DNA from 4 places in the Candidatus Thiodiazotropha sp. LNASS1 genome. Region 4 is predicted to be linked to each of the others. Evidence: predicted binding sites of a transcription regulator. Region 4 holds the regulator's gene; each other region holds the start of a gene.
What was found. Region 4 encodes FliA, which starts transcription of late flagellar genes. Its sites were predicted from a motif close to GCTAAAGTTNNNNNNNNNNCNGCCGATA; they were not measured.
Positions count from the first base shown of each region.

Region 1: AB8516_RS09185 (methyl-accepting chemotaxis protein) is a predicted target of FliA. The motif match lies at 3,472-3,499, and genes of this name have one in related genera.
Region 2: AB8516_RS12010 (methyl-accepting chemotaxis protein) is a predicted target of FliA. The motif match lies at 1,727-1,754, and genes of this name have one in related genera.
Region 3: AB8516_RS10910 (putative motility protein) is a predicted target of FliA. The motif match lies at 3,572-3,599, and genes of this name have one in related genera.

Region 1 is NZ_OZ156465.1:2,099,351-2,106,761, forward strand. It holds gene AB8516_RS09165 (nickel-dependent hydrogenase large subunit) at 1-151, shown strand, start outside; gene AB8516_RS09170 (HyaD/HybD family hydrogenase maturation endopeptidase) at 177-731, shown strand; gene AB8516_RS09175 (HypC/HybG/HupF family hydrogenase formation chaperone) at 894-1,166, shown strand; gene hybE ([NiFe]-hydrogenase assembly chaperone HybE) at 1,195-1,782, shown strand; gene AB8516_RS09185 (methyl-accepting chemotaxis protein) at 1,817-3,424, opposite strand; gene AB8516_RS09190 (c-type cytochrome) at 3,781-4,098, shown strand; gene AB8516_RS09195 (cytochrome c) at 4,273-4,653, shown strand; gene AB8516_RS09200 (peptidylprolyl isomerase) at 4,871-5,398, shown strand; gene AB8516_RS09205 (peptidylprolyl isomerase) at 5,437-5,925, shown strand; gene AB8516_RS09210 (UDP-2,3-diacylglucosamine diphosphatase) at 5,922-6,647, shown strand; gene AB8516_RS09215 (hypothetical protein) at 6,666-7,388, opposite strand; gene AB8516_RS09220 (ferritin-like domain-containing protein) at 7,373-7,411, opposite strand, start outside.
Region 2 is NZ_OZ156465.1:2,745,880-2,753,290, reverse strand. It holds gene feoB (Fe(2+) transporter permease subunit FeoB) at 1-1,325, shown strand, start outside; gene AB8516_RS12015 (FeoC-like transcriptional regulator) at 1,333-1,569, shown strand; gene AB8516_RS12010 (methyl-accepting chemotaxis protein) at 1,948-3,573, shown strand; gene AB8516_RS12005 (SPOR domain-containing protein) at 3,627-4,211, opposite strand; gene argS (arginine--tRNA ligase) at 4,216-5,976, opposite strand; gene AB8516_RS11995 (PilZ domain-containing protein) at 6,148-6,498, shown strand; gene phoB (phosphate regulon transcriptional regulator PhoB) at 6,663-7,355, shown strand.
Region 3 is NZ_OZ156465.1:2,461,737-2,469,147, reverse strand. It holds gene dctP (TRAP transporter substrate-binding protein DctP) at 1-692, shown strand, start outside; gene AB8516_RS10920 (TRAP transporter small permease subunit) at 805-1,941, shown strand; gene AB8516_RS10915 (TRAP transporter large permease subunit) at 1,946-3,310, shown strand; gene AB8516_RS10910 (putative motility protein) at 3,331-3,534, opposite strand; gene AB8516_RS10905 (AI-2E family transporter) at 3,659-4,774, opposite strand; gene AB8516_RS10900 (EAL domain-containing protein) at 5,212-7,411, shown strand, end outside.
Region 4 is NZ_OZ156465.1:59,288-66,698, forward strand. It holds gene flhA (flagellar biosynthesis protein FlhA) at 1-1,712, shown strand, start outside; gene AB8516_RS00300 (hypothetical protein) at 1,839-2,174, shown strand; gene flhF (flagellar biosynthesis protein FlhF) at 2,684-3,967, shown strand; gene AB8516_RS00310 (MinD/ParA family protein) at 4,002-4,835, shown strand; gene AB8516_RS00315 (RNA polymerase sigma factor FliA) at 4,838-5,584, shown strand; gene cheY (chemotaxis response regulator CheY) at 5,640-6,023, shown strand; gene AB8516_RS00325 (protein phosphatase CheZ) at 6,049-6,783, shown strand; gene AB8516_RS00330 (chemotaxis protein CheA) at 6,855-7,411, shown strand, end outside.

The DNA.
Region 1 (7,411 bases), 2.0 Mb from region 4:
CGAGTCCTCTCTGATGGACAATCCGGTGGCCGATCCGGAGAAGCCCCTGGAGGTATTGCGCACCGTCCACTCCTTCGATCCCTGCATCGCCTGCGCCATTCACATGGTCGACACCGAGCAGCAGGAGATCGTGCGGGTCAAGGCGCTGTAAGCATTTCAATGGGAGCGTTTGCGCTATGAGAAACAGTGTAAAGACCCTTGTGATCGGTATGGGCAATGTGCTGATGCAGGATGAAGGCATTGGTGTCCGCGCCGTTGAGGAGCTGGTGAACCGTTATCATATTCCCAATGGCGTCGAGGTCGTCGATGGCGGCACCACAGGCATGGAATTGTTCGAACCGATGCGTCGGGCGGACAACCTGATCATCGCCGATGCAGTGAATACCGGGGCACCCTATGGCAGCCTGGTACGCATAGCCAACGATGAGATTCCCGCCTTTTTTCAGACCAAGCTTTCCAACCATCAGCTCGGTGTCTCCGATCTGCTGGCCCTGCTTTCCCTCAAGGGCGAAACGCCGCAGCAGGTCACCATCATCGGTATGGTGCCGCATTCCCTGGAGAACCGGCTCGGGTTGACTCCGGAGGCAACAGCAGGCCTGGAGGCCATGGTGCAGATGCTTGTGGACGAGCTGGCCTCGCTGGGCATCGAGCTCGAATCCCGATCCCAGGCGCGCAGCGGGCACTGGAAACGTGAGGCTGAGTTCGAGGCTTCGGCGGGTCTAATCAGCTAAGTTTTTGGTCCGCAAATGAACGCGAATAAACGCAAATGTTTCATATGCAGAGTGCGGTTTGTTACAAGGTAAATGGGAGGGCAGAACCCCAGCCCACACTCTAAATATTTGCGTTAATTAGCGTTCATTTGCGGACTTATTCAAGTTAAAGAGGAAACTTTTATGTGCGTAGGCATCCCGGCACAGGTGATCGAGGCAGGCGATTTTATCGCCCGCTGCCGCACCCGTAACGGCGAGGAGCAGATCAACATGATGTTGACCGGTCCGCAGCCGGCCGGCACCTGGCTGCTGACCTTTCTCGGCTCCGCGCGAGAGGTTATCGATGAAGAGGATGCACGCAACATCGACAAGGCACTGGACGGACTCAGCGCCATCATGACTGATGACGCCGAGATCGACGTCGACCACTATTTTCCCGGACTGGCAGAATCCTGACAGCCGACGATTCATCGGGGTGAACACCATGCATGATCTACAACAGCTGACCTGCCTGATTGAAGAGACCTTTACCCGTATTCAGGAGGAGCAGATGCAGGGCATTCCCCTGCTCAATCCCATGCTGCAAGTCGCGACGGTTGGTTTTCAGCACTATCAGGACCGCAGCATCGGCATCGTCATCACCCCCTGGATGATGAATTTGATTATGTTTCCAGCCGAAAACGAGGATTGGAGCGAGATGGAACTGGGCCACAAACAGCCCCACCGCCTCCCTGCCAATCAGTATAAATTCATGGTCAATGAGATTGACGGTATAGGTCGCTGCCAGACCCACTCGCTCTATTCACCGATGCACGAGTTCGTCAATCAGCAGCATGCAGAGGCAGCCGCCAGAAGTTTCATGCAAACTTTGATGGTCGAGGTCGAAGAGCCTGATGAAGATCCCTATGACGAGGAGCTGCTTGGGCGAATTCTACGTGGAGAAGAGGAGGTCGAGATCGACGTAGACGGTTATGCCATCGCTGAACAGGTTTCGGAGACAGCTGAAGAGAGTCGGGAGTCGGCGATTTCCCGTCGAGAGCTACTGCGCGGTATCACGCATCGGGAGACCTAACCCGGCTTTCGCCGGGCGGTCCCGATACTACCCATCAAACCTTGAACTGATCGACCATCTTATCCAGCTGGGCGGAGATCCGCGCCACCTCTTCACTCTCCTTGAGTGTACGGCAGGTCCCCTCGGCTGTCTGGTGGGATACTTCGTTGATGGCGATGATGTTCTTGTTGATCTCACTGGCCACGGAGGTCTGCTCCGCGGCGGCAGTGGCGATGACCGAATTCATATCACTGATCGACTCCACCGCGCTTGCGATCTGCGCCAAGGCCTCACCGGCCCGGTCGGAATCGGTGACACTTTGATCAGCCTCCTTCTTGCTCCCGTCCATCACCTTAACCGCCTGGTTGGAGGCAGATACCAACTGCTCAATGATATCCTGAATCTCATGGGTCGCCTCTTGAGTGCGCTGAGCCAGGTTTCGCACCTCATCGGCAACCACCGCAAATCCGCGACCCTGTTCACCGGCCCGTGCCGCCTCGATAGCCGCATTCAGGGCGAGAAGATTGGTCTGTTCCGCTATGGCTGTGATTGACTCGGAGACCTGGCCGATGCTTTGCGTACCCTCAGCAAGCTGACGTACAACTACCGCGGCATCATCCACCCGATTCGCCAGTCGCTTGATGGAATCGGATACCTGGGCGACCACATCACTGCCGTCTCCCGCGTTGGATCTCGCATCAACCGCCGCCTGCTCGGCGCCGGCTGCATTCTTCGCCACCTCTTCCGCGGCGAGGGTGAGCTCACCAATGGCCACGGTCAACTGACTCGTCTCTTTTTCCTGCTCATCGACCCCATCACGGGTCGTTTTGGTGACATGAGCCAGCTGCTCGGCAGAGTTCGCCAGACCATCCATTGTCTGAGCAAGGTCGGTGATTGTGGGTTGAAACCTGTCCAACATGGTATTGACGGCCGTGCCAACCTGGTGAAACTCATCATTGGCTCCAAGGGATACGCGTGGACGCAGATCGGAATCCGCACCGATCTTTTCCACGGTCTTTTTCAATCCATAAAGTGGTTTGATCACCACCTTACGCATAATCGTGTTTATGATGACCAGACCAGCCAGTAAAACCATAAAGTTGATAGCGGCGCTGAACAACAGCTCATTCTCGATCGCCTTGTCCCTTTCAGCCAGAGAGAAGGTCAACCTGCCAGCACCCAGGACTGTCCCTTCCGGTAAGGCATGGCAGGTAAGGCAGTTGGTGCCATTGCGGTCCGCTACCGCGGCAAAAGGCTCAATGATGGTAACAATGCGATCACCCTTGACCTCTTCCACCTGGATGATCTGTTCACCATTCAAGGCCCGTCTGTCCAGGTCATCCAAGGGTTTTTCATGGTCGAATCCATCGCCGAATGTTTTGTTTACGGCCTCTCCGCGCAACATACGCACTTCGAGTACTCCGTCCCGCTTCTCGATTTTCTGCTTCAACATCTCCCTGTTACCCATGGTCCCGGTAAACATCATGGCATTCATACTGTCGAGATAACCGTTCAATACGTCGAAAATCTGATTCTCCGTCAACCTTAGCAATCGATCCTTTTGCTGTTGCGCAGAATAGACGGTGACAACCGACATAATGAGAATGAAGATCAGGGCCATCGGAGTGAGAATTTTCCACTGAACCGAGATGTACTTACTCATGGTCAAACCTATTATCAGATAAAATAAACTGTCTACATGTCTCTATTTCTCGGCAATTCCCAGAAACTCTTGAGTATTTTTAAAAAGGCTACGGATATATGGCGGCGCGGCACCTATTTTAAGGCGTATTTCTATCAAAAACTCTCACAGGCACATGAAAATCAAAGTAAATCAGAAAACTACTCACATCCCTTTGTGACACGGCATACCGCAGTTGTGGGTTTTAAACCATGCCGTCATATACATTGCTAAAGAATCCGGGAAGTCTCCCGACACAGTGTATGTGGATTAAGTAGGGTCATCTGCCGGAGAATCGTATCCCGGTGAGACCGGTAAAACAGTTTTGGAGTTTTCTGATGCGCAAAATCGCTATTGCTTCAATGATAGTGGCAACACTCTTCACCCATGCCGCAGCAGCTGATCAAACCCTGGCCATGCGCTCAGGGTGTATGGGCTGCCACAAGGCCGATGCCAAGCTAGTAGGCCCCGCCTTCAAGGATGTGGCCGCAAAATATGGCGGCGAAGCTGGTGCCGTCGACCGGCTTGCGGCAAAGGTAAAGGCTGGAAGCACCCCTGGTGAAGCTCTGATTTGGGGTACTACCGCCATGCCGCCCAGCCAGGCGAGTCTGGATGATATAAAAGGTGTACTCAATTGGGTGATGGGAATGAAGTAGGCGAGGTGTTTACACGGATTCACTCATCTTGCACATGGTAGTATGCAGTTGAAAATTGTCTTCCTGATACTGGAAGAGCAGTGTCCAAGATATTATTTAGGTTGGATATACAGAAGTGGATCACTGTGTCTGTAAACAGTTGATCCTATAAATTTCTCATTAAGGAGCAGATCAATGTCTAGAAGCACGACACTCTTACTTTCATCAACACTCTGCACCTCCCTGTTGATGGGTTGCAGCGCCGGACCGGCCCCGGTGAGTTTCAAGTCAGAGGTCAAACCATTGGTTGAAAAGTATTGTACCGAGTGTCATCTACCCGGGGGAGCAGGTGCTGAAGCCAGCGGTTTTATCACCGATAGTTATGAAAGCCTGATGAAGGGAACAAAATATGGACCCGTGGTGGTAGCCGGTGACCCACTCTCAAGCTCATTTTATCGCCTTATCGCAGGGAAGGTCGATCCATCGATCCGCATGCCCCACGGCAAGGAGGCGCTTAGTGAGGTGGAGATCGCCACTGTGGAAAACTGGATTACCCAAGGGGCAGGTAACAACTGATCTCTTATAACCCATTGTTCGACACGTAAAAAGCCATGCCAAGCCGCATGGCTTTTTTATTTGCTGCGGCGAAACCCTGCCCGGTCATGCAAACACTCCCCTGCTCACCCCCTTTTTAAGCTGTCATCGAACCGTTATGATGCACCGACCGGAGAGCACTTACCATGAGGATTCCATGAAACAATCACCGTATACTCCACTACCCTGGCTACTGTTTATGACCTTGTTATCCGTCAACGCATGGGCTGACAATGTACAGGTATCGATGAAGACATCAATGGGCGAGATTGAACTGTCACTCAATAAGGAGAAGGCACCAAAGACCATCGAGAATTTCGTACAGTATGCAAAGGATGGTTTCTATGACGGCACAATCTTCCACCGCGTCATCAAGGGCTTCATGATCCAGGGCGGCGGTTTCACCGAAACCATGCAAAAAAAGCAGACCCGCGACCCCGTTGAAAATGAAGCCAAAAACGGTTTGAAAAACAGACGCGGCACGATCGCCATGGCCAGAACTTCCGCGCCGCACTCAGCAACCGCCCAGTTCTTTATCAACCACAAAGACAACGACTTCCTCGATTATCCCGGACACGATGGATGGGGTTATGCCGTGTTCGGTGAAGTCACCAAGGGGATGGAGGTAGTGGACGGCATTGCCCAACAAACCACCGGCGTCACGGGTGGCATGCGAGACGTGCCCAAAACACCCATTATCATCGAGCAGGTTACTATTCTCGAGTAAATCATTTCTCACCCAAGTTACTGCAAACAGGACATTTCATGATCACATTAACTACAAATCTCGGTCCCATCGTCATTGAATTGGACGAAGAGAATGCACCGAAAACCTGTGAGAATTTCAAACAATATGTGCAGGATGGCTTTTTCGACGGTACGATTTTCCACCGTGTAATCGACAACTTCATGATCCAGGGTGGTGGATTCATTCCCGGCATGATCCAGAAGCAGACCGGCGAGCCGATTGAAAACGAGGCCAAAAACGGCCTCTCCAACGAGATCGGCACCATAGCCATGGCACGTACCATGGAGCCCCATTCGGCTACCGCACAGTTCTTCATCAATGTGGCCAATAATAAATTCCTCGATCACCCCGGTCAGGATGGCTGGGGCTATTGTGTTTTCGGCAAGGTAAGCAGCGGCATGGACGTGGTGAATCAGATCAAAGGGGTCGCCACGGCTACCCAGGCCGGACACCAGGATGTGCCGGTAGAGGATATTGTCATCGAGAAGGCTGAAATCACTGAGTGACCCAACAGCTGTTTATCTCGGATCTGCACCTATCCGCCGAACGGTTGGATACGGTGCAGTTATTCATCCGCTTCCTCTCGGAAAGAGCGCCCAGGGCCGACCATCTCTATATCCTCGGCGACCTTTTTGATGCATGGATCGGAGACGACCATGAGGCGCCACCGATAGCCGAGATCAAGCGGGCCATGCATCAACTGAGTCAAGCCGGAACCCGGTTGTGGTTGATGCATGGCAATCGGGATTTTCTCATTGGTGACAGTTTTTGCCGGGAGACAGGGGCCGTACTCATGCAGGACCCAACCCTGGTGGAGCTGAATGGCAAGCCGACGCTGTTGATGCACGGCGATCTGTTGTGCACCGACGATCAGGCCTATATGAAGTTTCGCCGGGAAGTTCGTAACCCTGACTTTATCAACCGTTTCCTCTCCCAATCGATTCAACAACGGTTGGACCTGGCGAAGACCTACCGGGCCCAAAGCGGGGAGGCCAAGTCACTGAAACCGGAATCGATCATGGATGTCAACCAGGACACAGTGGCATCCTACTTCGTTGAATATCAGGCTGATCATTTGATACATGGCCATACCCATAGACCCGCTGACCATGTCATTGAATTGAAGGACAAACGCCATTACCGACATGTTCTGGCAGAGTGGCATCATGATCATGGCGAACTGGTTTGCGTGACCCCTCAAGGATTCCGCAGAGAGACATACAGCTAGCGCAGTTTTATGTCCCCGTCATTCGATGCCCGCCATCGGCTGCCGTTTATACTCCGCAGGCAAACGAAACAGGCTGGAATCAACCCTATGCTGATTGGAGAAATTCAACAGGCGTTGCTGATTGCCCATTCGATCCCATACACGGACGGGAAGTCCCTTCTGCAAAAACAGGGTCGGTGCGAAGACATGGATTGCATCTTCACAGGGGTCGCGATACTCGGCTGGAATGGCATTCAGGCTCAAGTAGTGCTGGTTTGCCAGGAGAGTCAGATAATCCTGATAGACCGTCAAAGCCTCTGTCATCAGGCCCGGCGCGAGGACTACATTACGGCAGATTTCACTATTCACAATCAACTGCCAGTGTTGCGGTTTGCTGTCACCGATCTCCGGCCCGTCAAAGTCGACTAGCTGTTCGATTTTCAATCTCATCTCATGAGGAGTCTGCACACTGCCGGATTGCGGTTGAATCACCAGAATCGACTGCTCTTCCGGGGTAACGCTGTAGATTACGTCCGCTTCCCGGTCATAGAGTATGTATCCGTCAACTCCTTTTTCCTGTTCGATACGCAACATCTTCGGCGTGATCAGCAACCGGTTCGTCACTATATCGCCGTTTGCCTCACGGGCGGCATAGAGCAGAAGCCCGACTTGAATCTCATCCGCTGACGTCCCCTTACCTTGTAACAGCGCTGACATCAGTACCAGCCAGACCAGGAATAGTGTAATCAACCACCTGCGCATAATGCCTCCAGACGTTGCAACTC
Region 2 (7,411 bases), 2.7 Mb from region 4:
TGGGTGTCCCGGACTGGATGATCGTGCTGCTGGCCGACGGTGCCGGGGGTGGCATTCAGGTGGTGGCCACCTTTATACCGATCATCACCGCGCTCTATCTTTTTCTCTCCGTGGTGGAAGACTCCGGCTATATGGCCAGGGCCGCCTTTGTCATGGATCGTTTCATGCGTTCCATCGGGCTGCCGGGTAAGGCATTCGTGCCGATGATTGTCGGTTTCGGCTGCAATGTGCCGGCGGTAATGGCGACCCGTACCCTGGAGAGTGAGAGAGAGCGTAAGCTTGCCATCCTTATGAATCCGTTTATGTCCTGTGGCGCCAGGCTGCCGGTCTACGTGCTGTTTGCCGCGGCCTTCTTTCCGGCGAATGGACAGAACCTGGTCTTCAGCCTCTATCTCATCGGCATAGCGGTGGCGATTCTCACCGGAATGATCATGAAAAAGACCCTGCTATCCGGTGAGAGCGCCGGTTTCATGATGGAGCTGCCCCACTATCACATGCCGACGGTAAGAGGTGTCATGTTACGGACCTGGGACAGGGTCAAGCTCTTTATCAAAGAGGCGGGGAAAGTGATCGTATTGATGGTGCTGGTGATCAACACCCTGAATTCGATTGGCACCGATGGCAGTTTCGGTAATGAGGATACCGAACACTCCGTACTCAGCAGCATCAGTAAAGCAGTCACACCCCTGTTGGCGCCGATGGGCATACATCAGGAAAACTGGCCCGCCACTGTGGGCGTATTCACCGGTATTCTGGCCAAGGAGACGGTGGTCGGTACCCTTGATGCTCTCTATACTCATCTCGCCAACGAGGAAGCGGGTGTGGCGCAAGTTGATCTGCCTTTTGATTTCTGGCGTGCAGTCTCCGCTGCTGTAGAGACAGTGCCGGAAAATCTCATCGGAGTGAAGGACCTGCTCACCGACCCTCTCGCCATGGATGTGGGCGATATCAGCAGTGCGGAGGCGGCAGCCGAGGCGCAGGAGATCAATGTTGGGGTATTTGGTGCCATGGCCGCACGCTTCGACGGCCAGGCCGGGGCCTTTGCCTACCTGCTGTTTATACTGCTCTATTCACCCTGTGTGGCCACCATTGGCGCCATTCGCCGTGAGGCGGGGCCGCGCTGGGCAGCATTTGTAGTGGCCTGGTCGACCGGAGTCGCCTTCATCAGTGCAAGCCTCTTCTATCAACTGGCGACCTATACCCAGCATCCGCAAAGCGCATTGGTCTGGATTATCGGCCTGCTGGCGTTGTTGGCTGTGATTATCGGCGCTTTGAGGTACTGGTCGCAGCGAACGCAACAGCTCATCTCCGAGGCGGGGGTTTGATCCTGCGATGATGCTCAGTACGATCAGGGACTACCTTTCAAGACGCGGTCAGGCAACCCTGGCTGAGATCGCGTTGCATGTGGACGCGGAACCCGAGGCGGTGCGGGGGATGCTGCAGCAATGGATGCGCAAAGGGCGCGTCGAGCAGCGTAAAGTCGAAGCCGCCTGCGGAACCAGTTGTAATCGTTGCGATCCCGCTGAGATGGAACTCTATGTTTGGCTTAACCAACAGAATCAATCGTAAGCAGGCGCTGAACGAGTCATGGACGGCCGTTTGTCAATCAAAATCCTCAGCCCCATCGTTATCAATTTTGCAACCTCATTGATCGTGCAACAATCAATATGCCTATTCAATGACGCAGGACGCAGCTAATGTCATTGTCAGACACTGTGTTAAAGTCTTTCATGTTTTGCCTGAATTAGCCGCTATTCAATAAGGGAGTCCTGATTAATGCCATCCCTGGCATTATCGGAGCACGGAAACTGTAAATGCATTTTTGCTGTTTCCAACATTTTCAATCGCTTAGGGCGATAAAAATGGCGGTGCATCCTTGTGCCGTTGGAACATCCGAACGATTCAGAGGTTCCTCAGGACTATTTTTACTTCAATATTTTCGCTGACATGGAATGTGGTGTGGAGGTTCTAATGAACGTCTGGATAGCCACTATAATTCAATCAATTCTGCGAGTATTCGGTCTTAAGTCTCTAGACAAGCAATACTTCGTATCATATATCTTGATTTTCGTCTTCGCGGCGATGACCGTAGTCTCTCTTTTCACCAGTCTTGGCTCTGATGCGACAGCAATCAATGTGGCTGGAAGACAACGTATGTTAAGTCAGAGGGTGGCGAAAGAGGCATTGCTTGCGGCGCAATCCATCGAGTCTCGTGATACGGTGAATAACACCATAACGCTTTTCGAAAGCTCACATCAGAATCTACTTAACGGCGATCAAAATGCCGGTATTAAGGCAGTTGACGATCCTGTAGTCCGTGGTCAGCTGAATAAAGTCGAGGGGCTATGGAAAACCTATAGGAAATCGATCGACGCCTATCTTGAAAACCCTTCTGCTGAGGGCCTGAGAGCCATCAGCATGCAATCTCCAGTGGTCCTGAAAGAGATGCACAAAGGCGTCAATATGATGGCCGCTGCAGCCAATGATGCGGTACGGAAGCAACAGATAATTACGCTCATTATGGCTGGCGGAATCGTACTTTTAGTCTGGTTTGGGCGTATATTCGGTACGGCAGTCCTGATGAAAGATATTGAGCAATTGAAAGAGCGATTGACGGCTGTTGCGAAAGGAGACTTTTCAAATCCGTTACAAGTCACCTACACCGATAATGAGATAGGTGAAACGTTTACCGCCTACAATACAATGCTCTCTCACGTTGGAGAGATTGTAAATAGTGTGGAAGACACATCCAAACATGTTCAACTCGGTACAGAGAAGGTGGCACAGACACTGCAAAGTACCAATGAAGGGGTTCGACTGCAGCATAGCGAATTAGAGCAGGCCTCCACAGCGATGGGTCAGATGGCATCCACCGTACAGGAAGTGGCCAGGAACGCCACCAAAGCAGCTGATGCCGCCCGAAATGCGGATACAGAGGCTGGCTCAGGACGGATGATTGTCGCCGAAACAATTACAAGTATTGAAAACATGGCAAATCAGCTGGAAGAGACTTCTGATGTCATGAAAAAACTTGAACAGGACAGTCAGGAAGTCGGTCAGGTGCTTGAAGTGATCACAGGTATTGCGGAACAGACAAACTTGCTTGCGTTGAACGCTGCCATCGAAGCAGCCCGCGCAGGGGAACAAGGTCGCGGTTTTGCCGTAGTTGCCGATGAAGTGAGAACCCTGGCAAAGCGGACACAACAGTCTACCGAAGAAATACGCCAGATCATTGAACGTCTGCAGGGAGGTACCAGTAACGCAGTCAATGCCATGACCTCGAGCAGGGAAATTGCGCAAAATAGTGTTGACCAAAGTAGCGTGGCCGGTCAGGCATTGGATAAGATTGTGGATTCGGTATCCAGCATCAATGACATGAATGTTCAGATAGCAACCGCCGCACAACAGCAAAGCAGTGTGGCGGAAGAGATAAACCGAAGTATCGCCAACATCGCCACGGTTGCCGATTCGACGACACAGGCGGCAAGTGAAGCGGTCGATTGCACATCATCTATTCAGCAATCAATGTGTCAATTGAATGAATTGATAACGAGGTTCAAGGTCAATGGATAAAAATGGCTAACTCCATCCTCATGGCCGGATCTCCTCATGGACTGAGCTGGGCACTATTTTTTTAGTTTGATGACCAGGCTGTTGATGCTGTTCTCCTTGGCGAGATGCCGATCTGCATTTAAACGGGCCTGAGAGTGATAGGGCCCGCTGCGGACACGATGGTAGGTATCGCGATTGTTGATGCTCACCTTCTGGATCTCCGCCTCGATACCGATCAGCGCGAGCTTCGCCTTGAGACGGTCCGCATCCTGGTGTTTTCTGAATGACCCCATCTGCAGGACATAGCTATATTGCTCTTGATCCGGAGCGGCGGATCTGTCACTGGGAGGTTTGGCTGGGGTGTCGTCATCCGGTGTCACGATCTCCTCATCGGGTATGACAACCTCCATTTCCGGCAGAATTGTGTAGAACTCGAATGTGGGTTTGGGAGCGTTGCGGGGCTCCTGTTTTGCGGCCTCGGGCCGTGGGGAGGGAACGCCGGGCACGCCGTTTGAAGAGAGGCCGGGTCCCAGTTTCAACCAGGCGAGACCCATTAGAAAGGCGCCAATGACGATACCGCCGAACATATGGAACAGGCAGCTGCCGCTATGCTGGCGTTGCTTCTTTTTTTTATGGGCGCGATGCTTATAGTCAGCCATGCCGTCACATCTTCTCGGGTGCTGAAACACCAAGCAGATTCAAGCCGTTGCGCACAACCTGCCGGGTAGCCAGGATGAGCTGCAGCCTGGCATTCCGCAGTGCGGTGTCCGGGATCAGGAATTTATGGGCGTTGTAATAGGTATGGAAATCGTTGGCCAGATCACGCAGGTAGTGGGTCAGCTGGTGGGGTTCCTCATGCAGTGCGGCCGCCTCCACGATTTCCGGATACCTGGCCAGGCTGGTGATCAACGCCTGCTCATGGGATTCGCTCAACAGGGCATAATCGATTGCTGTTGGATCATCCTCGACGGAGATTGACTGTTCTGCGGCCTGTTGAAACACGCTGCAGATCCGGGCGTGGGCATACTGCACATAGTAGACCGGATTATCATTCGATTGGGACTTCGCCAGATCAAGATCGAAATCCATGTGCTGTTCGCATTTACGCATCACATAGAAGAACCGGGCGGCATCGGCGCCGACTTCCTTGCGCAGCTCCCGCAAGGTGACGAACTGGCCGGAGCGGGTGGACATCTGCACCTTCTCACCACTGCGATAGAGAATCGCAAACTGCACCAGCAGGACATCGAGTTTGGAGGGGTCGTCGCCCAGTGCCTGCAGGGCCGCCTTGACCCGCGGTACATAGCCGTGGTGGTCTGCGCCCCAGACATCGATGACCCGATCGAAACCCCGTTCCAGTTTATCCATGTGGTAGGCGATATCGGATGCGAAATAGGTGGTTTGTCCATTGTCACGAATGACCACCCGGTCCTTTTCATCTCCGTAGTTGGTTGAGCGAAACCAGACCGCCCCATCCTTGTCATAGAGATGCCCTGCGCTACGCAGTCGCTCTATGGCCCGGTTCACGGAGCCGCTCTCTGTCAGGCTGCGCTCTGAATACCACTCATCGTAGTTGACGCCAAACAGACCCAGGTCATCGCGGATATCGTCGAGAATTGTGTTGAGGCCCAATTCGAAGACAAACCGGTAGCGGTTGTCTCCCAGCAGCTGTTTGGCCCGATCGATCAGGCCATCGATGTGGGCCTCCTTGTCGCCACCAGCGGGTTCGTCCGCCGGGACGTCGTGGAAAACGGTTTCAGCATCGTGTCTATAGGCCTCCCCGTGATCCCGGTGCAGGGTTGCCGCGATGTCCCATACATAGTCCCCACGATAGCCGTTGGCGGGAAAGGTCAGTGCTTCGTCACACAGCTCGAGATAGCGCAGCCAGACCGAGGTGGCCAGGATATCCATCTGCCTGCCGGCGTCATTCACATAGTATTCGCGATGCACATCGAATCCGATAGCCTGCAGCAGGTCGGCCACCACCGATCCATAGGCCGCGCCGCGGCCATGGCCCACATGCAGCGGGCCGGTGGGGTTGGCAGAGACGAATTCGACCTGGATGCGCTTGCCTTTGCCCAGCTCACTGCGGCCGTAGCCGTGGCCCTGCTCGATGATGGCGGGCATCAGGCTGTGATAGGCCGTCGCGGTCAAGGTGAAGTTGATGAAACCCGGGCCCGCAATATCGCAACGTTCGATCAGATCGGATGCCGGGAGGGCGTCGAGAAGTTGCTGAGCCAGCTCCCTGGGGTTGGTGCGGGCGGGCTTGGCAAGCGCCATGGCGATATTGGTGGCGAAGTCACCGTGCCGGCTATCTTTCGTGCGTTCGATCTTGGGGACAGGCATAGCCTCTTGCGGTATCACACCGTCCAGGACCAGTTGCTTCAGTGCCGCCTGTACCAGTTGCTCAATCTGCTTCTTCATCTTGTCTGTGGAATTGCCGGTTTCAAGGGCGGCAAGGATACCAGGAATCGGGCCTTTCGGGGGAGGGGGAGACTCTAATTTTCAGTCAGAAATGGTTCATTTCCCGGTCATATGGATGTCATTCCCGGTTTCTACACTACCTATAGTCATGAATTCAGAGGAAAAAAGATTATGTCAGTAGAGAGACGCTACAATAAGCGCTATCCCATAACAGGGGAAGTCTATATCCGCTATCGCAAGCAGCAGGTTTTTCCCGCCAATGCGGTTAACTGCTCAATGCAGGGGATCTATCTGCATACCCGCAGCCTGACCATGCTGACAGGGGCGATGGTCGAGTTGGAGTTTTTTTACGCTGGCAGACATTGGGCAGTAACGGGTATTGTGACCCACTCCCAGAAGGACGGGGTCGGTATCATGTTTTGGCGGCCCCAACCGGAACTCTACGATGCAGTGATAGCCTCGGCATCCGGTAACCGGCCCATTGGACATCAGCACGGAGTGGCCAGCGAGGCAGTCATCTGATCCTGGCCAGCCATCGCAACCTCCCCTGGCCGATTGATTCCATGCTGATCTGGAAATGTCCGGAGAATCCCGGGATGAATCTCCCCGTGGATGCCACGACTGTCATCTTTATGTAACAAACCTCCTGTTTAATGGCTGACTTCACAGTCAATAGGGATACCGTGATGACAGTCCCCAGAATACTTGCAGTTGATGATGAACCCGCTGTCGGTGAAATGTTGCGGTTTATTTTGGAGCAGGACGGGTTTCAGGCGGATTTTGTCGAAGATGCGACCCAGGCCATCAATCAGATCCGCAAAGCCAAGCCGGATTTGATTCTGCTCGACTGGATGCTGCCGGGCATGAGCGGCCTGGAACTGGCGGGCAGGTTGAAGAAGGACCGTGAGACGGCATCGATCCCGATCATCATGCTGACGGCCAAAGGCGAGGAGGATGACAAGGTTCGCGGCCTCGATATCGGTGCTGAAGACTATGTCACCAAACCCTTTTCCGCCAGGGAGCTGCTGGCCAGAATCCGCTCTATCCTGCGGCGTGTATCGCCCCTGTTGGCAGGGGATCTGCTCGAATGCGGCGGACTTGCCCTCGATCCGGTGAGCCATAGGATCACCTCTGACGGTGATGATGTCGATCTTGGTCCCACCGAGTTCAGGCTATTGCACTTCTTCATGTCTCATCGCGAAAGGGTCTTCACCCGGGGCCAATTGCTGGATCAGGTGTGGGGCACCAACGTCTATATTGAAGAGCGTACAGTGGATGTCCACATCCGGCGCCTGCGAAAGGCCCTGGAACCCACCGCTAAGGATAAGCTGCTGCAGACTGTACGTGGAGCGGGTTATCGATTTTCGAATAAACGCTGATCCCGGAAACATGCTCTTCCTCATGTAACAAAAAAATCATATCTCTCTCATTTTCT
Region 3 (7,411 bases), 2.4 Mb from region 4:
AACTGGCTCGGGAAGCCTTCGGCAAGGTGGGACTCCATTTTGTCGGACCGATTCATCACGGTCCCAACATCATCCACTCCAAGGTGCCGATCCGATCGATAGACGATTTTCGCGGCCGTAAGATGCGCCTGCCTGGCGGTATGGTGGCGGAGGTATTCCAGGCGGCCGGTGCTAAGACCACGTTGTTGCCTGGGTCTGAGATCTTTCCCGCATTGGAGAAGGGAACCATCGATGTGGCGGACTATGTCGGGCCGGCAATCAACCATGCCCTGGGTTTCCATCAGGTGACCAAGTACATTTCCATGGGGCCGCCGGGATTCATGTCCATCTATCAACCGGTGGATCTGATGGATCTCACCGTCTCCAAGAAGTCTTGGGATAAGCTGTCAGCGAACATGAAGCAGTTCGTGGAGATGGAGGTGCACACCTACTCCGATCTGCATCATGCGGCGATTCAGGCGGCCGATCAGAAGGCGTGGAAGAAATTCGAGGAAGCCGGTACTGAGGTCACCCGTCTCTCCGAGGATGATGTGGAGGCCTTCACGATGCTCTCTGTGCCGCTTTGGTACAAATGGGCTAACAAAGACGCCCACGCAGCCAAGGCCTTCAAGATTCAGCTGGAGTACATGATGTCAGGTTCCCTGGGATACGTGGATAAGGAGATGATCAAAGGGCATAGCCTGAAGGCCTGATCCAGTGATAGGCTGACGGGGCCTGCATACGGGCAGGCCCCGGACTACCCGATAATCCATCGAAGAATAACTGCTGCGCCATGCGTAGGGTGCCGCCGGGAGATCCAATCCCATGCCTGAGATCAGTTTTGTACTGCCCCACTGGCTCTACTGGAGTGGCCTGATCCTGTTTCCCCTGTTTGCCATGGTGTTGTTCCGCAAAGCCGCACACCAGGAATCTGGCCAACCCCTTTCCCTCTCTCTCGGCTACTTTCTGCTCGTCGTCGGTGGTTTTTTCGGCGTGCACAGGCTCTACCTGAAGAGCTATTGGGCACTGGCATTCATAGCGCTCTTCACTTCTTTGCTGGTAGTGAATGTAGAGGTACGGAGTGTACGGGACGATCTCTCAGCTGCACAGAACGGGATCAAATTGGCCGAGTTTAAAGTGCAGCGTGCGGAAAAAGCGGTCAACAAGGGACGTCGTAATGCAGAACAGCGTCTCAGCGATGCCAGCCAGAGGTTGATCAGCGCCAGGGCGTCACTTGAAGATGCGCAACAGGGGAGTGAGCGCTGGAACCACATCGCGCAGGCTCTGGGAGCCGGCATGCTTCTGCTGCTGCTTATAGATCTGCTGGTGATGCCAAAACTGATCCAAAGGCGTAACCAGGCAGAGAAGTTACAACCGGGTGACGGATTTCACTGCCCCAGTGTCGAAGCGGAACACCAGGACAGCCTTGAGCCCTTTCTCATCAATCGGGTGATCTCCCGCATTAACGGCCTGGCCGGGGAGTTTGTCGCTTACTGGTCGGTAATTGCGGTATTCGTCTACTACTACGAGGTGATTGCCCGCTATGTCTTCAATTCACCCACCAATTGGGCCCACGAAAGTATGTTTCTCATGTTCGGCATGCAGTATCTCATCGCCGGTGGTTTTGTCCTACGCGAAGGGGCGCATGTGCGGGTGGATGTGATATACAACAAACTCTCCAACCGTACCAAGGCAGTGGTGGATCTCTTTACCTCTATCTTCTTCTTTATCTTTATGGTCACCCTGTTGGTAACCGGATGGACCTTCTTTTACGACTCCTATGAAGTGAATGAGGTCTCCATCTCCGAGTGGGGTATCCAGTACTGGCCGATCAAACTGGCACTCTCTCTGGGGGCGCTGCTGTTGTTGATACAGGGCGTCGCCCAGTTGCTGAAAGATATTTCGGTGGTGATCAAACCCGGCGCAGCGACACTGGATGCCGAAGTGAGGCCGGAAGGCTAATACCATGGGACTGGAAATCGATATCGTCTGGTTGACCGTCCTTATGTTCGGCTCGCTGCTGGTCCTGTTGATGGCCGGATTACCCCTGGCCTTCGTCACCGGTGGCCTGGCCTGTGTCTTCCTGTTCCTGTTCGGCGATGCCGCCATGCTGAATATATTGCCGTCACGCATCTTTCCCCTGATGACCAACTACCAGCTGTCGGCGATCCCGCTGTTTATATTCATGGCCTCGATGCTGGAACGGGCCGGGATCATCGAAGAGCTCTACGATATGGTCTACAAGATCCTCGGCGGGCTGCGCGGTGGCCTGGCCATCTCCACCATCATCGCCTCAACCCTGTTGGCCGCCATGTGCGGTGTCATCGGCGCCACTGAAGTCACCATGGGCATGATCGCCCTGCCGGCCATGATTCGCCGCCACTACCATCCGACCATCGCTTGCGGTTCCATTCTGGCTGGAGGCACCCTGGGGATTTTGATCCCGCCGTCGATCCTGGCCATCCTGTTTGCCGTGATTGCACAGCAGTCCGTGGGTGAGCTCTTTATCGGCGCGGTCATACCCGGTCTGATCCTCTCCGGTCTCTACATCATCTATGTGGCTGCAGCCACCACGATAAAGCCAACCTGGGGACCTCCTTTACCGAAAGAGGAGCGGGTGAGCACGCGGGAAAAGATTCATCTGCTGGCCAATATGTTCGCCCCCTTGGCTCTGGTGGCATTGGTCCTGGGAATTATCTTTGCCGGGATCGCCACACCGGTTGAGGCAGCGGGAGTCGGCACCTTCGGTGCTCTGGTGGTGGCCGCCATGCATCGACGTCTCACCATCGACAATATTCGATCCGCCGCCATCACAACCCTGAGGGTCACCGGTATGGTGCTCTGGATCATATTCGGAGCCACATTGTTTGTCGGCTTCTATGTGGTGAATGGTGGTCAGGAATTCGTCAATGAGTCCATCGCCGGCACCGGCCTGGGTCCCTATGGTGTGCTGATTCTGATGATGGTGATCCTGGTGATCCTGGGTATGTTTCTGGATTGGGTCGGGATTCTGCTACTGGCGGTGCCAATCTTCATCCCTTTGATGAAGACCATGAGTTTCGACGGGGTCTTCGGTCTGCCGGGCGTCAGTCCCGAAGATCTGCCCCTATGGTTTGGTGTGGTCTATATGGTCAATATGCAGATGTCGTTTATCAGTCCGCCTTTCGGTTACGCCCTCTTCTATCTCAAGAGCGTCGCACCCCCCGAGGTGACAATGGGTCAGATCTATCGCTCATCGCTTCCATTTCTGTTCCTGCAGGCTGTCGGGCTGGCGATCTGTATTATCTTTCCGGAAGTCGTTCTATGGCTGCCGAGGCAAGTATATGGTTGATGATTTTCGGAAAAACCGATTCAGACCATAATATCGATATTGCCGCCAATGGAACCGCTGGCGTTTGCTTTCGGTGCGCTCTGCTCTATAGATGCGATGAGCTGCGCTGCGGTCTGTTTTTCCATCTCCATCTCTTTCTTTTGCACTGCCACACTGGTTTCAGTTTTGGTCGCGATATTCGCAAGCATGCTGGCAGATGGGGAGCCGGCTCCGGAAACTTCCATAATATTACCTCTGGGTCACGCAGGATCTTCATACCTATAGCGGCAGGTTAAGCTGAAACTCTATGCCTGATGAGGAACAGGCTTCTCGAATTCAGCACGATTTATATTATTTCGGAATGACGATTTAACAATTCTCCCGATCGAGTGTGTCGCCGTGGATCTGTTCGTAGACATCGAAAATAGCGATGGCCATGGCGGCGATGACCGGACCGAACAACATGCCTATGATGCCGAACTGGATCAGGCCGGCCAGTGTCGACAAAACAGTCAGCAACGTATGATCCAGCGCACCGAGATTACCGCCGTCAGGCAGGCCTTTGGAGATCTTCTGAATCATCACCGGTCGCAGGACATTATCGATCACAAACCCCATTATCACCATGCCCCAAACGACTACCAGGATCGCCTGCCAGACCTCTCCCAGAAGATAGAGGTAGACAGCCACCGGTATCCAAATCAAAGCGGATCCCACCACCGGGATAAAGGAAGTCACCGCAATGCCAATGCCGAGAAACAGTGCCGGCAATCCAAGGAAACTCATCAGGATGCCGAAACTCACGCCCTGTAACAGAGCCACGATCACAACACTGATGGTCAACACGGTTGCCAGGCTGCTGAAACGCACCATCAACAACTCATCGTAGCGATTCGGCAGCGGTGAAAGCACTTTGATTTGACGTGCAATATCATCACCGTCCCGGTAGAAGAAAAACAGAGCGAATACCGATAGAAATACGAAGGTGAGAAAGCCGGCTGTATTGCTGAATATGCTCCGCAACAGAAACACTACCGTGTTTTTCGCAACCGTTATCAGCTTCGTGAGATTTGCATCCAGTTGTGCAATGAGTGCGCTCTGATCACCCAAATCGAACGGAAGTTTCTTGGCTGTTTCGGTATAGATCTTTTTCAGACTCTCTGAATCCTGTGCATCCACCCAGCCCTGTACCGATCCGTATAGCTCGCCGGTGCGCAAAGAAATCTCTACCAGCAGGTAAGTGATGGGTGCAATCACGGTGAAAAAAATCAGAATGCTCATTGCGGTGGCTGCGGTCGTATCGCTGAGTTTCCATCGATGTTGAAGTTTCAGAAACAGCTGATAGGTGGCGGTGGCTACAATGAGGGAAAAGAATAACGCCGCTAGAAATGGCAGAAACAGCCAGATCAGCCCAACGATCGCAAGAATTATCAGAGTAATGAGAAAACCGTCTTGGTAAGGAGGAGTATTGGATTGATTGCTCATTTCTGTAACACGACGCCAAATGGTTGCTGCTGAAAATACCTCTACTTTAACCTACAAATCGGGATGTTTGCCAAGGTTGAACTGTAGAAGGAGCGTGAGCATGCCTTGCTAAAACAACTTTGTCACCCGGCGTTGTATAGATCGCAGATTTATTACCTGTGATGCCGGAAACCGATCTTGACTATGCTGAGCAATCGCAATGATCAGGTTTCTGATTAAGATCCTATGACAAGAATTATCTTCCTATTAACGGTATTGGCGACACTCTGTTTACCCTGTGCATTGAAGATCTACCTTCGAGTAATGATCCTGTTTCTCAGTACAAATGGGTGTAGGGCGAGGCTGCGCTAAAGAAATAGTGGCATTTTCCGATATCAGTACAATTGATATGGATTTTTGGTTTATTTGTATCTAGCTGTTATTTAAGGAAAATAGGTTTGCCAAGAGTATTGCTGGTCGAACTTTCCGCCACGATTCGGCACATTGAAAAAAATCTCCTGATCAAAGCGGGTTATGAGGTTGAGGCCGATCTCGACTTCAATTCTGCGCTTAGGCGCTTTGTACCGGGCTCTTATGATGGAGGAACCTTCGAAGCGGTAGTATTGGGATGGCCCGGTGATGCCGTTGACGGAGCAGACGAACTGTGTACGTTGCTGGAGAAAAACACCTATTCATCCCTGCCACTGCTTACACTTGCCCATGAATCGGATGCCGATCTCATCAGGAGGGTGGAGAGAAGAGACAATTCCGCATTTCTACTCTGGGAGGATTATCAGAAGAGCACGGACCTCATCGCAAAGCTGCTTATCGATGCGCATCAGCGAAAACGCACAGAGGCAACCGCGAATTCAATAGTTCAGCCAATTCGAGTACTGTTTGTGGATGACTCACGCACAGTGCGTGTGAAGTATCAGCGGTTGCTGATGGCCAATGGCTATGAGGCCGAGACAGCCGCCACAGTAGGGGAGGGTTACGAGAAGGCACTGGATTCCCGGTTCGATATCGCAATCATTGACTACTTTATGCCGGACGCAACAGGTGATGTACTCTGTCAGCGACTGCGTGACAACGCAACGACTACCGGAATCACAACAGCGATCATAACCGGTACCTATCTTGATAAGGCAATCAAACAATCACTCGAAGCGGGTGCGGTTGAGTGCATGTTTAAAAACGAAAGCGATGATCTGTTTCTGACCCGCATAGATGCCATGAGCAGGCATATCCGGGCCCATAAATCGATCGAAAAAGAGCGCGAACGCCTTGGTGGTATCCTCAGATCGGTTGGCGAGGGGGTTTACGGGGTGAATTCCGAAGGTTATATCTCGTTCGTCAATCCGGCTTGCAGGCGAATTCTGGGATATGCGCCTGATGAGCGATTGATCGGCAAGTCGGCACTTGAGCTTTTTCATTACACCGATGAAGATGGCAATCCGATCGATGAATCGAAATGTTTTTTACAACATACATATGCAGATGGTACACCTCTCAACGCGCGGGAAACCCTGTTTTGGCATAAATCAGGCAATTCGATACCGGTGGAGTGCACGGTTTATCCCCTGACCATCAAGGGTAAACGCGAAGGCTCAGTAGTCGCATTTCGCGATATCTCTGAAAGAAAGCTGCTTGAAGAAGAACTGCGTTGGCAAGCGAGTCACGATGCGCTGACCAAACTATACAATCGTCGCTATTTCGAAGAACAGTTAACCCAAGAGGCTGGTCGCCTCAAGCGCAGTAAAGAGACCAGTGCTCTGCTATACATAGATCTCGACCGTTTTAAATATATCAATGATACCGCGGGCCATGCAGCGGGTGATCGATTACTGGTGGAGATCGCACAACAGATAAAACAGCGCCTTAGAAATACCGATTTGCTAGCCCGTCTGGGTGGTGATGAATTTGCCGTCATATTACGTAATGTATGCAAGGAAAGTGTTAACCAGGTCGCCGATGACTATCGTGAGATGCTTGATAGCTATATGTTCATCTATAACGGAAAACAGTACAAAGTGAACGGGTCAATCGGTATTGCTCTGATCGACAAGGAGTCCGAATCAGCCAGTGAAATACTCGCCAATGCGGATATTGCCTGCCATATAGCAAAAGGTGAAGGTCGTAACCGTACGCATCTTTTTATCCCTGAAAGTGATAGCAAAAAAGCGATGAATCTGGATCTGGGCTGGTCTTCGCGACTGCATAATGCCTTGGTACAGGACCATCTTGTACTTCACTATCAACCCATAATCCCGATAGAGCTTATTCCTCCAGAATTGATGTTGGAGACCGAGGGGCCAATTTACCAACAGCTTCTATCGATCGTGCCTCAGGAACAGCAGATCAGTGAACTGTTGCTGCGACTTGATGACCCCATGTGGGGGATTGTCTTTCCCGGTGCATTCCTGCCTACGGCGGAACGTTTTAATATGATGGACAAAATAGACTACTGGGTTGTCAACGCAGCTGTAAAGAAACTGGCATCGTTGCAGCAGACAGGCTATTCGGGAATGTTTACCATCAATCTGTCGGGTCAAACAATCACCAATAAGCAATTGATCGAGGATATCGAATCACTTGTCGTCAATTCTGCGATTGATCCTGGTAAAGTGATATTTGAAATCACCGAGACCTCGGCTGTAT
Region 4 (7,411 bases):
TGATCCTGGTGATCATCAATTTTGTGGTTGTGACCAAGGGTGCGGGCCGAGTCTCTGAGGTCAGTGCACGTTTCACCCTGGACGCGATGCCCGGAAAACAGATGGCAATCGACGCCGACCTCAATTCCGGCCTTATCGATCAGGATGAGGCCAGGACACGGCGTGAGGATATCGCCCGTGAAGCGGACTTTTATGGTGCTATGGATGGTGCCAGTAAGTTTGTTCGTGGTGATGCTATCGCCGGGATACTGATCCTCTTCATTAATATAATAGGCGGTCTCTCCATCGGTATGGCCCAGCACGGGCTTGATTTCTCCACGGCGTTGCAGAACTATGTGCTGCTGACCATCGGTGACGGTTTGGTGGCTCAGATCCCCTCACTGTTACTTTCCACATCGGCTGCGATCATTGTCACCCGGGTGGCCAGCAGCCAGGATGTCGGCGGACAGATCGTCAGTCAGCTATTCAGCAGTCCCAAGGCGTTATCGGTAGCGGCATCAGTGCTGTTTCTGATGGGTATCATTCCGGGAATGCCCAACTTTGCGTTTCTTACACTGTCTGCGGCTGCCGCGGCAGGCGCATGGATGATCTGGCAACGTCAGATGAAACCGGTGGAAGAACCGGTCATAGAAGAACCGGTGGAGCAACCGGAGCAGCGTGAACTGAGCTGGGAGGATGTGCAACCGGTCGATCTGATAGGACTCGAAGTGGGTTATCGCCTGATCCCGTTGGTCGATCGCAATCAGGGCGGGCAGCTGATGAATCGCATTAAGGGTGTCAGGCGCAAGCTCTCGCAGGAGATTGGCTTCCTTATCCCTTCGGTGCACATTCGCGACAATCTGGATCTCAATCCCAACAGCTATCGAATCTCGATCAATGGTGTCTCTGTGGCATTGGCGGATATCTTTCCTGATCGTGAGTTGGCGATCAATCCAGGACAGGTATTCGGAGAGTTACAGGGTACCGTCACCAAGGACCCAACCTTCGGTCTGGATGCGGTCTGGATCGATCCGGATCAGAAGGATCATGCACAGACCCTGGGTTATACCGTGGTGGATGCCAGTACCGTGGTTGCCACCCATCTGAGTGAAATCCTACAGTCCCATGCCAACGAAATGATGGGCCATGAAGAGACACAGCAGCTCCTGGATATGCTCGGCAGGACCGCACCGAAACTGGTGGAAGACCTGGTTCCGAAGGCGCTTTCATTGAGCGTGGTGACGAAGATTTTGCAGAACCTGCTGACGGAGCATGTACCCATCCGTGATTTCCGTACCATCGCAGAAACACTGGCGGAGCAGTCACAAAGAACTCAGGATCCAACGGCGTTGACGGCTTCTGTCCGGGTTGCGCTGTCGCGGGGAATCGTGCAGCAATTGATTGGTAGTTCCGAGGAGATACCGGTGGCTGTGCTGGATCCGAGCCTGGAGCAACTGCTGCAAAGAACCCTGCAGGCATCTGAAGAGGGGCAGGCGGGATTTGAACCGGGGCTGGCGGAGAGATTGCAGAATGCGCTTTCCGAAACCTCTGCCGCAATGGAGGCCACTGGGCAGGAGGGTGTGCTTTTGGTCGCTGCGCCGATCAGACCCTGGATGGCTCGCTTCGCCAAGCACGCGGCTCCGGGGATGCATATTCTTTCCTACAACGAAATACCCGACAATCGACAGATCAAGGTGGTTACGACAATCGGTAATACGGCAAACGGTGATTGATGGTGCGCTAAGCTGGTGTCAGAGTTGGCTGCCAACTGCCGAATATGAGATAGTGACGGCAGGAGCATGATCTGAGGTGGCGTTTGGAGGGGTGGCCGGCGCTCGACCTCGGTAAGGACTTATCAAATGATCAAGTTAATCATAAAGGGGTGGTCAGACGAGTGTGCTTGGCTGAGTAGTGATAACTGGTCACATCTCGATTACTGTCAAAGACTCCACCATTGCACCTGTTTGCGGGGTATGGCGCTAAACCGTGCGGCTGAATCGCTGGTAAACAGAGAGTCATGTACGCTGGAACTGGTGAGTAGAGAACGGGCGGAGGCGCTGATCTTCATCCTTGCTTCGTGTGGTGCGCAATTTGACCTAAAATTTCTGCGACCACAGAAAGTCATATCGCTGGAGCTGTATCGCAGGAGCGCTGAAATCAAAACAGTCACCCAGGCAATTGCTGACGCCAGGTGAAACACCTCTGATTGTCCAATACTGACTGCATGTTCCTGTCCAATGTCGTTGAGCGTTGCGGGATGTGGCGTCTGCCCGGACACACCCCGACAGTTCCGGCAGGCCTCGCTCATATCGGATTACTTAGCCGTGACTTCGATGCTGTATACAGATCCTGCCGATTTTCTGTATCGGAACAAGGAACCTTAATCACAACCCAGGCAGTGCCGAATCCTTGGCGGATAGAGGTAGGGAGTCAAGAGACCGGCGTCTGCTTGAGGTCCGCCGGTACAGCGTCCATATCTAGCTGTCCTTCCAACCTGTTGTATTAAAGGTAAAAAATCTTGCCATTCCCGATGTGTTAGGGATTGGAACAGTAATTGCAGTAATTGTGTTGAACCCCTGATGGGAGCGATTGGCTTCAACGCCGTACTGGCTGAGACCGGTAGCGTAATAATAAAGCCGGAGAGTGGATAAGCAGGTTGACAGGCGCAAGCTCGACCCAGAGTGACCGCCGGGGATAGCGGACTATGAAGATACGACGTTTTTTTGCCTCTGACATGCGGCAGGCTCTGCGCCAGGTGCGAGAGGTGCTGGGTGCGGACGCTGTCATTCTCTCCAACAAGAACGTGCAGGGCGGGATTGAACTGGTGGCTGCGGCGGATTATGACGAATCCGCATTCAATGCTACCCAGCCAACCGCCATCGAACCCGCATCCCAATCACTGTCTGAAGACAGCACGACCCTGTCTGCTGCGGCCAGGACAGCCTATGCAACCAGCAGCGATGTCGAACAATCTGTAAAACCCAAGCAGGATTATCAAGACACCAAATCAAGTCAGAGACAGGAGCAGCCCCGGGTCGAATGGAGTCAGGATCCGGTATTGAGAGAGATGCGTCGGGAGATGCAGGCATTGCGACGGATGATGGAGAACGAACTCTCTGAGTTGACTTGGCGCGACCTTGGGCATCGTCGACCCCAGACACAGGATTTAATCCGCCGACTGATGGCATTGGGACTGGATACGGGTCACTGTAAGGAACTGGCATATCGTGTGGAAGATGCCGAAACACCCGAACAGGCATGGCGTCAGGCCTTGACCCAGCTCGGTGCAGAAATACCGGTTATAAAAAAGGACCTGCTCGATGAAGGCGGCACCCTTGCGCTGGTGGGACCAACCGGCGTCGGAAAGACCACCACCATTGCCAAGTTGGCTGCCAGATTCTGCCTGCGTCACGGCAATCGCCATCTTGCCCTGATTTCGGCCGACAGTTACCGGATCGGTGCTCAGGAGCAGCTACAAAACTATGGCCGAATCCTCGATGTGCCGGTTCGCAGCGTCACCTCACCGGAAGAGCTCAACAATGCCCTGCATGCCTTCGCGGAAAAACGTTTGGTTTTGATAGATACCGCCGGTATGGGACAGAGAGACCTCAAGCTGACAGAACGCCTGGCGCTGCTGCACAAGGGTAATCATCCCGTTAAATCTTTGTTGACCCTCTCCGCAACCACCCAACGCTCGGCCCTGAGTCACGCAATCCAAGCGTTCAATATCGTAAAACCTATTGGTGTCATCCTGACCAAGATGGATGAGGCCGCCTCGCTCGGGGGTGTGTTGTCCGCCGCTCTCGATGCAAAACTGCCGCTGGCCTTCGTGACTGACGGTCAGCGGGTGCCGGAGGATATTCAAAACGCCCATGCAGACAGGTTGATGAAACAGGCAGTGGAGCTGTCCGAGCTGATGGGCAGCAGTCCGGATGAGGAGTATCTGGCGATGGCTTTCGGGGGAATGAATGACTATGCACATGTCTGAACAGATCGAAGATCAGGCGACAGGGTTACGCAGGATGATCAACCCGGAACCAGTGAGAGTGATTGCGGTCACCGGTGGTAAAGGGGGGGTTGGAAAAACCAGTATATCAGCCAATCTGGGCGTTGCCTTCGCCGAACTCGGCCGTCGGGTAATGCTGCTCGATGCCGATCTGGGACTGGCAAACCTGGATGTGATCCTCGGTTTGCATGCGGAGCGAAATCTCTCCCATGTCATGCAGGGTGAATGCTCTCTGGAAGATGTCATGGTGACCGGGCCCAAAGGCATGAGGGTCGTGCCAGGCGCTTCCGGAATCCAGCATATGGCTGAAATGACACCCGCCGAGAATGCCGGATTGATCCATGCCTTCAGCGAAGTGGCCAATGATGTGGACGTTTTGTTGATCGACACGGCTGCCGGTATTTCCGATCTGGTGATCAGTTTCAGTCGTGCGGCACAGGAACAGATTGTTGTGGTATGTGATGAGCCTGCATCCATCACGGACGCTTATGCGATTATCAAGTTACTGAACCGGGAACACGGAATCAGTCGTTTCCGTATCCTGGCGAATATGGTGAAGAGCGTGCAGGAGGGGCGGGACCTTTACAATAAAATGTGCCGGGTAACCGATCAATACCTGGACGTTATGCTGAACTATATGGGCAGCATCCCATATGACGAACAACTGCGGAAGGCTGTAAGAAGTCAAAAACCCGTAGTCGAGGCCTATCCGCGCTCACGAGTATCACAGGCATTCAAGAATTTGGCCAAAAAGGCCGATAACTGGCCTGTACCCTCGGGTGTCAGCGGTGATTTGCAGTTTTTCGTCGAGCGATTGATCCAATTTTCTAGCCAATACGGGGAGATATGACGGTGAGCGGTTTAGCGACATACACCGCCATGCAGCAACAACAGAACTTTGATGATCTGGTGGATCAACATGCCGGACTGGTGAAAAGGATTGCCTATCACTTGATGAATCGGCTGCCACCGAATGTTCAGGCGGATGATCTGATTCAGGCGGGGATGCTGGGTCTGCTCGAGGCGAGTAGAAACTATGATCCCACGCAGGGCGCCAGTTTTGAGACCTATGCGGGTATCCGCATTCGCGGCGCAATGCTGGACGAGATCCGGCGCAGTGACTGGACGCCACGTTCTGTTCATCGCAAGGCACGCATGGTTGCAGAGGCGATGAGGGAAATCGAGAACAATGAAGGCCGAGACGCACGTGATGTGGAAGTGGCCGAGGCCTTGGGCATGAGCCTGGAGGACTATCACCAGATTCTGCGGGATTCGACAGGATGCCGCATATTCAGTCTGGATGAGTTGACTGCAGTGAGTGATGGCTTTCCTGTTGCACGGGAAGGGCCAGCAGATACTCCGTTTGACGGTTTACAGAAAGATGCCTTCAAGAAGGCATTGGCGGAAGCAATTGCCGGTTTGCCTGATCGCGAACGGCTGGTTATTGCCATGTATTACGATGATGAGATGAATCTTCGTGAGATAGGGCATGTACTGGGTGTCAGTGAGTCCAGGGTTTGCCAAATACACAGTCAGGCCACGCTGCGTTTGCGGTCGCGTTTGACAGATTGGCTCTCATTGGTACATGACGAAGAGTAATGGTTGGCCTGTGATCTGCTGATTGGTTATCAGCGGTAACAGGATGGAGGTAGCATTGGACAAGAATATGAAGATCCTCATTGTGGACGATTTTTCCACCATGCGGCGAATTATCAAGAATCTATTGCGCGATCTTGGGTTTAACAACACCCAGGAAGCGGATGATGGTCTTACCGCGCTACCTATGTTACAGAGCGGGAATTTCGATTTTCTCGTTTCAGACTGGAATATGCCGGGGATGACCGGTATCGATCTGCTGAAAGCCGTAAGGGCCGATGACAAGTTGGCCGCATTGCCGGTATTGATGGTGACGGCGGAGTCGAAACGAGAGCAGATCATAGAAGCGGCGCAGGCAGGTGTGAATGGCTATGTCGTCAAACCATTCACCGCCACGACCTTGGAAGAGAAGATCAATAAGATCTTCGAACGCGTGGGTTAAGTTGAGACTGGGCCGGGAGTAGAAAATGGGACAACCAGATAACCAACAACGATTAGAGATTGCAAAGTCCCTCGTTATCAGCCTGGAAGCCGGTGATGATGCGGAATCCGAGCGTTTGATTTCAAGTCTGACGCCGGCAGAGAAAAATGATGACCTGTTTCAAGAGGTGGGTCGTCTCACACGTGAACTGCATGATGCCATAAACGGCTTCCTGCTCGATGCCCGTATCTCTGACATGACGAATGTGGAGATACCCGATGCCAAGGAGCGGCTCACCTATGTCATTACCATGACCGAGCAATCCGCAAATCGCACCTTGACAGCGGTTGAACAGAGTATCCCGCTGATTGAGAAGATCGAACAACAGTCTGCAGAACTCGCAGAGCAGTGGGACAAACTGCGTTCCCGACTGCTCAATAAAGATGATTTCAAAGAGCTTAGTGGCGCACTTTCGAGTTTTTTACAAACCACCGGGACGGATGCCGGTGAGCTGCATAAGAACCTTTCGGAAGTGCTGTTGGCTCAGGATTTTCAGGATCTCACTGGTCAAATCATTCGCAAGGTCATCACCCTGGTCCATGATGTTGAAGAGAAACTTGTCATGCTGGTGCGTATTACCGGTAGCAAGCTGGACGATCCTGATCAGAAAAAAGATGTTAAAGAAGAGCTTGCAGGACCGGCTATTCCAGGGCTGGATCAGGGAGACCAAGTGACAAGTCAGGACGATGTGGACGATCTGCTCTCCAGCCTGGGATTTTAGTTATACAGGTAAGGACCGATATAGATTTCAACAACATTCGGTAAAGTTCGGTGATCTACCGGGAGCATTAGATGAGCATCGATGTCAACGACGAAATCCTTCAGGATTTTCTGGTCGAGGCTGGAGAGATACTTGAGCTGCTTAGTGAGCAGTTAGTGGATCTAGAGCAGCAACCTGATGATTTCGATCTGCTGAATGCCGTTTTTAGAGGCTTTCACACCATTAAGGGTGGTGCCGGGTTTCTATCAATAGATCCCTTGGTGGAGGTTTGCCACCGGGCTGAGGATGTCTTCAATATACTGCGCCAGGGGCAACGCAGTGTGGGTCCGGATTTAATGGACTCCGTGCTCGAAGTGCTTGATATTGTCAATGCCATGTTCGAGCAGGTGCGCGAAGGCGTCATGCCGGAACACGCGGACCGGGATCTGATCGAGCGACTCAACCGTTATGCCGTGCCGGAAGGCGAAAAGGAAGAGGTTGAGGAGGAAGAGGTTGCGGAGTCAGTTGAAACAGTCACTCAGGACGAGCAAGCACCTGTAACCGATACAGAGGTGTCGACGCAACCCGAACCACCTGCGGTGAAAGAGCAATCCTCGTCCAATGAGATCAGTGATAACGATTTCGAAAC